Regions from separate parts of the Sphingomonas sp. LR55 genome, predicted to be linked through region 3. Evidence: riboswitches for the same ligand, from Rfam matches in the RefSeq annotation. Region 3 holds a riboswitch; each other region holds the start of a gene.

Region 1 (3,955 bases), on a different contig from region 3:
ATGGCGGCTATCTGACGGAACGGCCGCTCGCGACCGGCGCGGCGCTGACCAACCTGCGCTATGCAGACCGCGACGGCAGCGAGACGACTGGGCGGGCGGGCGTGGCGTACCAGCCGGTCGAGGCGATCACGCTGCGGGCCGCCGGCTATCGCGGATGGCGATTGCCGACGCTCAACGAACTGTACCGGCCGTTCCGTGTAGGCAATGATGCGACCGCGGCGAACGCCTTGCTATCGCCGGAGCGGCTGACCGGGGTCGAGGGAGGCGTCACGCTGACGCCGGCACCGGGCGTGAGCATCGCCGCGACCTATTTCTACAACCGGTTGAAGGACGCGATTGCCAACGTCACGACGACCAACCCGCCGCAGGTGCTGCCGGGGGTCGCCACCTACCGCGTCCGCCAGAACCTCGATGCGATCCGCGCGCATGGCTTCGAACTGGATGCGTCGTATCGACCGGGTCCGCTGGGCGTGCAAGCATCGTGGTCGCACACGAACTCGAAGGTCGAGGGTTCGGGGATCACCGCCGCTCTGGACGGATTGCGACCGGCGCAGACCCCGCGCGACCAGATGTCGGGGACGGTCGACTGGCGGCACGACTCGGCGGCGCTGTCGCTGACCGTGCGTCATGTCGGCCGGCAGTATGACGACGACCAGAATACGCGGGTGCTTGGGGCCGCGACGACGCTGGATGCCTATGCCGCGCTGCCGATCCTGCGCTCGCTTGTCGCCGAACTACGCGGGGAAAATCTATTCAACGAGCGCGTCGAGGCAGGGATCAGCGGCGCGAACATCGTCGAACGCGCAACGCCGCGGACGATCTGGGTAGGGCTGCGTTACGGCGGGCGGTGATATCCTCCCTACCAAGGAAAACGGAGACAGCGTGTTTCCCCGCGAAGGCGGGGACCCAGTCTGGGCTCCCGCCTTCGCGGGAGAACAAGGAAGGGTAAGCGACGTTCTGACCAATACGCCACCACCCCGGCGGAGGCCGGGGCCCAGTTGGCAAGGTCGTAGTAACGAAGGACCGCGCTCCGTTAGCGACGTTACCCAACTGGGCCCCGGCCTCCGCCGGGGTGGTGCGATAGACGGTGAGCCAGCTTTACCGCCAGCGCGTGCTATCGCGGGTCGATGCTCCTTATCCCCCGCGTTGACCCGTGTCTGGCGTGCGACTAATGCCACTCCCGTGAAGGGTTCCCGGCGACGGGATCAAAAGGGAAGTCGGTGCGCGGGAATCCGCAAGACCGGCGCTGTACCCGCAACTGTGACCGGATAGCGGCCACCCCGATATGCCACTGGGTTTCGACCTGGGAAGGCGGGGTGGGCGCGGCGACCCGGAAGCCAGGAGACCTGCCTCTCACGGTCGATCCACTGCGCGGGCGGGTGTCCGGCGCGGACGAGTGCTCCGGTCCAGCCGGGTTTCCTCGAGCGAGAGACGTCTGGCCGCCCCGCGAATGGTCGCAGGCGGTTTTGCTTAGGACGTACCCATGACGAAATTCTTCCTTCTGCTCGGCGCCGCGGCGATCGCAGCGCCCGCTTTCGCCCAGACCATCCCCGATCCCGACGCGCCCGAAGTCGTCGTCACCGCAACCCGCGCCGCGCAACCGCTGAGCGAGATCGGCCAGGCCGTCACCGTCATCGACCGCGCCGAGATCGAGCGCCGCCAGACCGTTGTCGTCTCCGATCTGCTCGCGACCACGCCGGGCGTGACGGTAACGCGCAACGGCACGGTCGGCGCGCTGACCAGCGTCCGTATCCGCGGTGCCGAGGCGGACCAGACGCTCGTCGTGATCGACGGCGTCCGCGTCAATGATCCGTCGTCGACCGGCGGCGGCTTCAACTTCGGCAATCTCCTGTCGAGCTCGGTCGAGCGGATCGAGGTGCTCCGCGGCCCGAACTCGGTGCCATGGGGCAGCCAGGCGATCGGCGGCGTCGTCAACATCATTACCGCGGCACCGACCGAAGGCGTGCAGGCGCGCGCCAACGCCGAGTACGGCTATGCCGACAGCCTGTTCGCGAGCGCGGGCGTCTCGGGCAAGACCGGGCCGGTGTCGGGATCGCTGACCGGCGGCTATCTCCGCACCGACGGCATTTCGTCCGCGGCCAGCGGCACCGAGCGCGACGGCTATCGCCAATATGGCGCGACCGGGCGCGTGGGCGTCGAGTTCGCACCGGGCATCGGCCTCGACCTGCGCGGCTATTTCGCCGACAGCCGCGTCGAGATCGATGGGTTTCCGGCTCCCGATTACGTGCTCGCCGACACGCCCGAAAATTCGAAGACGCGCGAGGCTTACGGTTACGCAGGGCTGCACGCGAACTTCGCCGACGGCCGGTTCAACAACCGCGTCGCGTTCACGATCGCCGACATCAACCGCGACAATTACGACCCGAGCTTTGGCAGCGATCCGACCTTCATCGGTCGCGGCCGCAGCGAACGCTACGAATACCAGGGCGACTTCCGCCCGCTCGACCAGGTCCGCGTGGTCGCGGGAGTCGAGCGCGAGAACAGCCGCTTCAATGACGGCTTCACCTTCGCGGATACCGGCATCACCAGCGTCTACGGCCAGCTGATCGTCAAGCCGCTCGATATCCTCACCATCACCGGCGGCGTCCGCAACGACGATCACGACGATTTTGGCAGCCACACCACATTCGGCGCGAACGCGGCGCTGGCGTTGCGCACCGGCACGACGATCCGCGCAAGCTATGGCGAAGGCTTCAAGGCACCGACCCTGTACCAGCTCTTCTCCGACTACGGGAATCGCGGCCTCGATCCGGAGACCGCGCGCAACTTCGACGTCGGGGTCGAGCAGGCGTTCCTCGCCAACCGGGTCCGCGCAGGCGTGACCTATTTCAACCGCCGTACGCGCAACCAGATCGACTTCCGCGATTGCAGCCCGGCGGAGCAGACGACCGCCGGTTCAATCTGCATCGACCGCCCGTTCGGCGTCTACGACAATATCGCCCGCGCCGAGGCGGACGGCGTCGAGTTCACCTTGGCGCTGCGCCCGGTCGACGCGCTGACGCTGACCGCGAACTACAGCTATATCGACACCGAGAACCGCTCGATCGGCAGCGATTTCGGCAACGATCTCGCGCGCCGTCCCAAGCAGACCGCGAGCGTCGACGCCGATTACCGGTTCGCGTTCGGGCTGTCGGTCGGCGGCACCGTGACGATGGTCGGCGACAGCTTCGACGACGCCGCCAACACCGTGCGGCTCGACGGCTATGCGCTGGCGGGCGTCCGCGCGGAAATGCCGATTACCGACCGGATCGCGCTGTACGGCCGCGTCGATAACCTCACCGACTCGCGGTACGAGACGATCGCGGGCTACGGCAATTACGGTCGCGCGGCGTATGGCGGCGTGCGGTTGCGGCTGAAGTGAGGCGCGGGGCGATCCTCCTCGCGCTCCTGCTCGGGGGCTGCGCGCAATCCCCCGGCGCGGGCGGCGGCGGCGGGATCGTCTCGACCAATCCGTGCGTGGATTCGGTGCTGGTCCGGATCCTGCCCGCATCGCGGATCGCCGGGATCAGCCACTATTCGCAGGACCCGGCGGCGACCTCGATCCCGCTTTCGGTAGCGCGCCGGTTTCGCGGCATCGCCGGGACCGCCGAGGAGGTGATCGCGCTCCACCCCGATCTCGTCATCGCCAGCACCTATACCCCGCCGGCGACCCAGGCGGCCTACGCGCGGGCCGGACTGAAGACGATGCTGCTCGGCATCCCGGACTCGATCGCGGAGAGCCAGGCACAGGTGAAGCAGATCGCCGACGCGGTCGGTGCACCCGCGGGTGGCGCACGGATCAACGCCGATATCGATCGCGCAGTCACCCGGTGGAGCCGCAAGGATGGTCCGTCGCCGAGCGCCTTGCTTTATATCAGCGGCGATCTCGCGACCGGGGGGAGCACGTTGCTGAACGAGATGATGACCCGCGTCGGCTTCCGCAACGCCGCGGCGA
Region 2 (3,955 bases), on a different contig from region 3:
CTACCTCGACGCGCGACTGATCGGCGGCGCGTTCGGAACGGTCGACGGACAGGTCTCCGCCGGCCTCGAACGCGGCGGGTTCAGCCAGAACTATTTGGTCGGATACCGTCGGACCGATGCCTATCGGGACCATGCCGATCTCGACCGCCTCAACCTGGCGGGCAAATGGTTCTATGATTTCGGTTCGACCCGCCTGGGGGCGATCGTCCGCTATTCTACCGCAACCGCCGAAGAACCCGGCTATCTGACCGACGCCGACGCCTATACCGACCGCACCCGCTCCTACGCCGTGTCCGCCACCGATGGCGGCACGCGGAATATCGGCCAATACAGCCTGCATCTCGATTCCGACCTCGCCGACACGCTTGCGTTCAGCGCCAAGGGCTATGCCAACAGCCTCCACGACGATCGCTATGTCCGCTTTTCGGCCAGCGTCCCGCAGCAGCGGCGCCTGACCGAGGAATGGCAATATGGCGCGACCGCCGCGCTGCATTACCATCCCCAGGTCGACTTTCTCCACGGCCTGATGGTCGAGGCGGGCGGCGACGTGCAGGTGCAGGACAACAAAAGCCTGCGCTGGCTGACCGACCGCCGTACGCTCAGCCGCCAGACGCGCGACCAGGATTTCGGGCTGACCGTCTATGGCGGCTATCTCCAGGCGGTGATCGAGCCGACCGACTGGCTCAAGATCACGCCGGCATGGCGGCTCGACCGCGTCGCCGGCGACTTCACCATTCGCCTGGCGGGCACCACCGCTCCGATCAACGCTTACGGCACGATCAGCCAGCCCAAGCTGAGCGTCGCGATCACGCCCGTGACCGGGGTCACCGCCTATGCCAATTACGGGCGAACGTTCCAGATCGGTGCAGGCTCGGGTGCCTATCTGGTGCCGCCAAGGACCACCGACGTCGCGCCCTCGATCAACGAAGGCTATGAAGCGGGCATAAAGCTGACCCGCGGCCGCTGGCTCGAAGCCCGCGTCGCGCTGTGGCAACAGACCGCGAGCGGCGAGCTGAAGCGGCGGCTGAACGATCCGTCGGGCGATGTCGACAATCTCGGCCGGACGCGGCGGCGCGGCATCGATCTGCAGCTCGACCTGAAGCCGGTCCGCACCGTCGCGCTCTGGGGCAGCTATTCACACCAGACCGCGCGGATCGTCACGCCCGACCCGGCCACCCCGTCGCAGGCCGGCAACGCGATCGACCACGTCCCGCAGAACGTCTTCTCGGGCGGGCTCGACGTCACCCCCGATCCGAAGGTGCGGCTGTCCTTATGGGGTAACGGCCAGTCGAGCTACGAACTCGACCCCGCCAACACGCAGGGCCGCTACGGCGATTACGTCGTGCTCAACGCCGAGGTGGCCTACAAGCTGACGCCGAGGATCGAGCTGTCCGCGCAACTCAAGAACCTAGCGAACGCGCGCTACGAATATGTCTGGTACGACGGTACGCAGCGGCTCCACGCACCGGCCGATCCGCGATCGCTGTTCGGCGCGGTCCGGTTGACGCTCTGATGACACGCCGGCCGCCGCTGCGCGTGATCGTGCGGCGCATCCACCTCTGGCTGGGGCTGTCGATCGGCGCGCTGTTCGCGTTCGCCGGGCTGACCGGCAGCATCCTCGTCTTCTATCCGGAGATCGACGCAGCGTTCAGCCCGGCGTTGCGCGCAGTGCCGGACGGCGCCCGGCCGGTATCATGGCAGGCGGTCGTCGACACGCTCCACCGCGAGCATCCGGATCGCACCGGCGCATGGCGGATCGAAGTCACGACGGACGGCGGCGCGATCCCGGTCCGATATTATCGGCCCAAGGAAACCGCCGGCCGGGATTTCGCGCCGTTGCTCGGGTGGATCGACCCGGTCCGGCTGACGACGATCCGCACCGGCTTCTGGGGCGATACCATCGTCACCTGGATCTACGACCTGCATTACCGGCTGCTCCTGGAGAAACCCGGCGGCATCGTCATGGGAATCGCCGGGATCGTCATGCTGCTGATGATCGCCAGCGGGATCTGGGCGTGGTGGCCACGCCCCGGCGGCTGGTGGCGCGCGCTCCGCTTCAAGCGCGACGCCGCTCCGATCCGCCGGCTGTACGACTGGCACAAGCTGATCGGCCTGGCCGGCGCAATCCTGCTGCTCGTCGTCACCGCGACCGGGGTGATGCTCGACCTCCCCGATCAGACGCGGGCAGTCATCACACGTGTCTCGCCGCTCTATCCCATGCCGGCGCTCAAGGTTGTCGCGCCGGGCGAGCCCGTGTCGGTCGACCGACTGGTCACGGTTGCCGAGCGCCGCTTTCCCGGTGCCGCACTCGCCTGGATCGAAACCCCCGCCTCGCCGACCGGCACCACGCGGATCAATCTCGCACAGGACGGCGAGCCAAGCCGCCGCTTTCCGCGCACCAACGTCTGGCTCGATCCTTATACCGGCGCCATCCTCGCGACCCGCGACGGCCTCGCCGAGACACGCGGCGACGTCGTGATGAACTGGCTCCACCCGCTGCACGGCGGCGAGGCGTTCGGATTGGCGGGGCGCGTCCTCGCCTTCGCCGCCGGGATCGTCCCGATCGCGCTGTTCGTGACCGGCGTGCTGCGCTGGCAACGACGGCGGCACCCGCAAAGGACGATTGGCACCCGGCACGAACCCGGCTAGCACGACGTCAGAGCGGCCGGTTCGACCGGTGGCTCGCTAGATCGCGTCGGTGCCCGGAAGGGCTTGATTGGGAATGCGGTGCGGACGGTTCGCCGTCCTATGCCGCGGCTGTCCCTGCAACTGTAAGCGGCGAGCGAAGCGCACGAGCCCTCTTCGCGAGGGCAGCCACTGGGCCGAAAGGCCTGGGAAGGCGGTGCGCCGAGCCTTGACCCGCGAGCCAGGAGACCTGCCGGCGTCTGGTCGCTCTTGTCCCGGTCCAGGGGGTGACCGAGGCACGGTGAACGCCGCCTGCGTGACACTGGCTGAGCGACGACCATGTGGCGGGGGCCGCATCGGCGTCGTGCGTCGGCCGCTCATGGCGTCCGGTCGTCGCATGGCCCGGCCGTTCGCGGCAGGCCCCCGTCCTCGTCGGACGCTGCGGGGTTATTGCATGACGACTTTGACGATTGAGCGACCGACGCGGGGTTCGACACGCAAACGCATCGGCTGGATGTTCTTTGGCCTGATCGTGGCCAACATCGCGGCGTGGTGCTGGGCGTTCTCGCTGTTCCACGCGCAGCCGCTGATGCTCGGCACGGCGCTACTCGCCTGGGGCCTCGGCCTGAGGCACGCGGTCGATGCGGACCACATCGCCGCGATCGACAACGTGACGCGGAAACTCATGCAGGACGGCCAGCGCCCGATCGCGGTCGGCTTCTGGTTCGCGATCGGCCATTCGGGGATCGTCCTGATCGCTGCCGTCGCGATCGCGCTCACCGCCAGTGCGCTGTCGCAGTTCGAGGCATTCAAGCAGGTTGGCGGCGTCATCGCCACCGTCATCTCCGCCGTGTTCCTGTTCACGATCGCGGCGATGAACCTGATCATATTGCGCTCGGTTTGGCGCACCTTCGGTCATGTCCGCAGCGGCGGTATTTATGTCGAGGAAGACCTGGACCTGCTGCTCGGCAACCGCGGGCTGCTCGCGCGGCTGTTCCGACCGATGTTTCGGCTCGTCACGCGCAGCTGGCACATGGCCCCGCTCGGCTTTCTGTTCGGCCTTGGCTTCGACACCGCCACCGAGGTCGCGATCCTCGGCCTGTCCGCGAGCCAGGCCGCCGACGGGTTCTCGATCGGCACCGTCCTCGTACTCCCCGTGCTGTTCGCGACCGGCATGGCGCTGGTCGACACCGCGGACGGCGTCGTCATGCTCGGCGCGTACGAATGGGCGTTCGTGAAGCCGATCCGCAAGCTCTACTACAACATCACGATCACGCTGATCTCCGCGATCGTCGCGATCGCGATCGGCGGGATCGAGACGCTCGCGCTG
Region 3 (3,955 bases):
CGTGGCAGGCGGTGATCGATACGCTTCACCGCGAGCATCCGTCGCGCACTGGCGCGTGGCGGATCGAGGTGACGGGGGAGGGCGGCGCTATCCCTGTCCGGTACTACACACCGAAGGAAACGACAGGACGCGCCTTCGCGCCGCTGCTCGCCTGGGTCGACCCGGAGCGTCTGACGACGATCCGCACCGGCTTCTGGGGTGATACGCTGGTCACCTGGATCTACGATCTTCACTACCGCCTGTTGCTGGAGCAGCCCGGCGGGATCGCGATGGGGATTGCCGGGATCGTCATGCTAGTACTGCTGGCGAGCGGCTTGTGGGCGTGGTGGCCGCGATCAGGGGGCTGGTGGCGGGCGCTGCGGTTCAAAACGCGCGCCGTGCCGATCCGGCGACTATACGACTGGCACAAGCTGGCCGGCCTTTCCGGACTGATCCTGTTGCTGGTGGTGACCGCGACGGGGGTGATGCTCGACCTGCCCGACCAGACCCGGCCGATCATCTCCAGCGTCTCGCCGCTTTACCAGACACCCAAGCCGGCCGTGATGCCCGGAAGCACCCGATTGACCATCGACGCGCTCATCATGCGTGCACGTCGGCGCTTTCTCGACGGTGCGCTTGCCTGGATCGAAACGCCGCCCACTCCCTCAGGGGCGGTCCGTATCAATCTCGCCCGCCCCGGCGAGCCGAGCCGACGCTTCCCGCGCACCAATGTCTGGTTCGATCCCCATGATGGTCGCATCCTTGCCGTGCGTGACGGCCGTGCGGAGAGTGGCGGCGACACGGTGCTGAACTGGCTCCACCCGCTGCATGGCGGTGAGGCGTTCGGGCTCACCGGTCGGCTGCTCGCGCTGGTCGCGGGTATACTGCCCATGATCCTGTTCACGACCGGTTTTATGCGCTGGTCGCGGCGCCGCGACTATTCGGAGCGTCGGACTTTGGCGAAGTTCGCAGGGCCGAACGAACGGCCGCGAGGCATATGACAGTGATGTTCGCGTAGGCAATGCGTCGGCGTGCCGCGTCAGCGTCCGCACCTGGATCGATGCCGCAGACTGCGATCTGTCCTGCATCGGCACGCACAAAGCCGAGCAAAGCGGACAAGGTGGTCGATTTGCCCGCTCCGTTGCCACCCAACAATGCCGTGATGCTGCTGGCGGGAACATCGAGCGATAGACCGTCGAGAACGCGATGGTTGCCATAGGCAACCGCCAGTTCGTGGATAGCAATAGGGTTACCGTTATTATCGGGCATAAGCCTCAATCTAGCTGCGACATGATATAGCGTATCATACGATGTTGTTGCCGCGTTGCAACAGGAGCGTTCCGTCCGCTATTGGAAAAGCAGGTTGCGCTAGAGGACGCCGCCTGGACGCTAGACCGTGACGTTCGGTTATGGCGATTGCTCAAGAGCATTGATCGGGATACATCGGCGCCGCTGAACTGCTTTTGAAGCAGGCTGGCATGATCGCGTCGGTGTCCTGAGAGGGACTTAATAGGGAACGCGGTGAGGGTGGTTCGCCGCCTGAATCCGAGGCTGTCCCTGCAACTGTAAGCGGCGAGCGCGATGCATATCGCTTCTTCCTTCATAGGAAGGGGCAGCCACTGGGCCGGACGTAAGTCACGAAGGCCTGGGAAGGCCGTGCATCGTGTGATGACCCGTGAGCCAGGAGACCTGCCGGCGTCTGGTCGCTCTTGCCGGGCCCAGGGGGTGGCCGCGGCACGGTACTCCGTCGAGCGACGACGTGTGCGGTGGGGACCGTACGGGCATGCGTGCCGGTCGCGATGGCGTCCGCATGGCGCGGATGTCGGCCGTTCGCGGGAGGTCCCTGCCGGGTTCGCTCGACGCCCCGGGGATTACCGTAATGCCATTCCTATTGTTTCGACTCGCGGTCGCGGGGGCTTTCCTGTCGCCTGTTTTTGCAGCGCCGCTCAATGCGCAGTCTTTGCCTGCCTCCGACAATGAAGACATCCTAGTTGTCGGCCAGCATGCCCGCGACACGCTCACCACTCCAAACGCGACTGGCAGCCGCCTGGGCCTTACGCCGCTCGAGACCCCCGCGACGATCTCGGTCATCGATGGCACCACGATCCGCGCACGTGGCGACCTCTCGGTGATCGACGCGACAAGCCGTGCGCCGGGCATCAGCAACGCCGGCAACCCCGGCAACGGTGGCACCGCGCTCGCCGCACGGGGCTTCAGCGGTCAGGGATCCATGCTCCAGCTCATCGACGGCATCAGGCTGTTCCCGGCTGCGGGCACGATCACCTTTCCGACCGATCCGTGGATGGTCGAACGGATCGACATCCTGAGTGGCCCGGCCTCGGTGCTCTACGGCCAAGGCGCGCTGGGCGGCGCGGTGAATGTCCTGATGCGCAAACCCAATACGCAGCGGACGCACGTGGAGGGCGAGATCGGCTATGGCTCGCAGGACAGCTTCCATGTGGCAGCTGGCGCAGGGGGCCGATCACCGAGCGCCTCTCGTACCGCATAGATGGCAGCTATCGCCGATCGGACGGCTATGTCGATCGCGGCCAGTCGCGCAGCTATGCAGTCTCGGGCACATTGCGCTGGGCACCGACCGACACGCTCGTCGCCACCGCGCGTGACGATTATGGCGACCAGAAGCCGATGCGCTATTTCGGCACGCCGCTGATCGAAGGACGGCTCGACGACCGCATCGGGGAGCGAAACTACAACACACGCGATGGCTTTATCCGCTACCGCGACAACCGTACCAGCCTGCAGGTCGACTGGACGCCGAGCGATGCGGTCACCGTCAGCAACCAGGCCTATCGTCTCACCTCCAAACGCTCCTGGCTCAATCTCGAAACCTATTGCTGGATCGCCGCGGACGGCGTCTGCGCCAACGGCAGCGGCAACACCGGCACACCGGGGCGCATCCTGCGCACCGACATGACCGGCATCGTCCACGATCAGACGCAATGGGGCGATCAGGGCAGCGTGACGCTCAGGACAGGCATCGCCGATGGCGTCAGCAACTACTTTGTCGTGGGCTTTGACGTCAACCTCATCAAACTCACCTACTCCCACAACTTCGGTTCGGACCCCCAGGTTTCGGAGGTCGATCCTTTAGCGTTCGATCCAGGTCTGATCGTCGACACGCAGGGGATCGCACCGCGCTATCGTACGCGCACCACCGAATATGCGGTCTTTGCCGAGGACCGGCTGAAACTCGGCACGCATGTCTCGATCGTCGGTGGCGTGCGCTACGAGCACGACAAGATCCGCCGCTGGTCGATCGACTATCCAGGCGGCGTCAGCACCGAGACGTTCGCGCTCGACAAGCGGCTGCATAACGTGACCTGGCGGGTCGGTAGCGTCTATCAGCCGATCCCGACGGTGTCGCTCTATGCGCAGTATGCCACCGGCGTGGACCCACTGGGGACGCTGACCACCTATTCGACCGGGCAGGTTCAGTTCAGCAACGCGGTCGGCGACCAAGTTGAGGTCGGCGCCAAGGCGGTGTTCCTCGACGGTCGCGGCACCGCCACCCTCGCCGCCTATCGCATAGTCAAGAAACGCCTGCTGGCACAGTTGACCCCGACGAGCCCGGTCGAGCAGGTCGGCCAGCGATCTGCCAAGGGGATCGAGGCCGCGGTATTGCTCGATCTGCCCTACGGCGTCGGGATCGATGCAAACGGCAGCGTGCTCAACGCGACGTTCGACGACTTCGTCTCCGGCGGCTCGAGCTTCGACGGCAACACCCCGCCAGACGTCCCCGAGACGCTTGCCAATCTCTGGCTGCGTTTGAACGCAACGCGCTCGCTCCAGGCGCGCGCCGGGCTGCGCTACGTCGGGCGTCGTTATTCGGACAACGCCAACAGCTTCCGCGTCCCCAGCTACACCACGATCGATGCCACGCTTTCCTTTGCGGTGACACCACGCCTCGCGGTCGATATCCACGGCTACAACCTGTTTGACCGGGCCTACGCGCTAA

What was found. Region 3 has a riboswitch for cobalamin ahead of QP181_RS19580 (TonB-dependent receptor plug domain-containing protein). Riboswitches for the same ligand answer to the same signal wherever they lie in the genome.
Region 1: another riboswitch for cobalamin. It lies ahead of QP181_RS11850 (TonB-dependent receptor plug domain-containing protein); the one in region 3 lies ahead of QP181_RS19580 (TonB-dependent receptor plug domain-containing protein).
Region 2: another riboswitch for cobalamin. It lies ahead of QP181_RS05375 (HoxN/HupN/NixA family nickel/cobalt transporter); the one in region 3 lies ahead of QP181_RS19580 (TonB-dependent receptor plug domain-containing protein).

What each region holds. Positions count from the first base shown of each region.
Region 1 is NZ_JASPFO010000001.1:2,488,963-2,492,917, reverse strand. It holds gene QP181_RS11855 (TonB-dependent receptor) at 1-851, shown strand, start outside; cobalamin riboswitch at 1,171-1,368, shown strand; gene QP181_RS11850 (TonB-dependent receptor plug domain-containing protein) at 1,484-3,382, shown strand; partial or broken gene QP181_RS11845 (ABC transporter substrate-binding protein) at 3,379-3,955, shown strand, end outside.
Region 2 is NZ_JASPFO010000001.1:1,125,999-1,129,953, reverse strand. It holds gene QP181_RS05385 (TonB-dependent receptor) at 1-1,513, shown strand, start outside; gene QP181_RS05380 (PepSY-associated TM helix domain-containing protein) at 1,513-2,649, shown strand; cobalamin riboswitch at 2,680-2,897, shown strand; gene QP181_RS05375 (HoxN/HupN/NixA family nickel/cobalt transporter) at 3,080-3,955, shown strand, end outside.
Region 3 is NZ_JASPFO010000002.1:64,967-68,921, forward strand. It holds gene QP181_RS19570 (PepSY-associated TM helix domain-containing protein) at 1-980, shown strand, start outside; gene QP181_RS19575 (ATP-binding cassette domain-containing protein) at 892-1,248, opposite strand; cobalamin riboswitch at 1,451-1,690, shown strand; gene QP181_RS19580 (TonB-dependent receptor plug domain-containing protein) at 1,859-2,488, shown strand; gene QP181_RS19585 (TonB-dependent receptor) at 2,560-3,955, shown strand, end outside.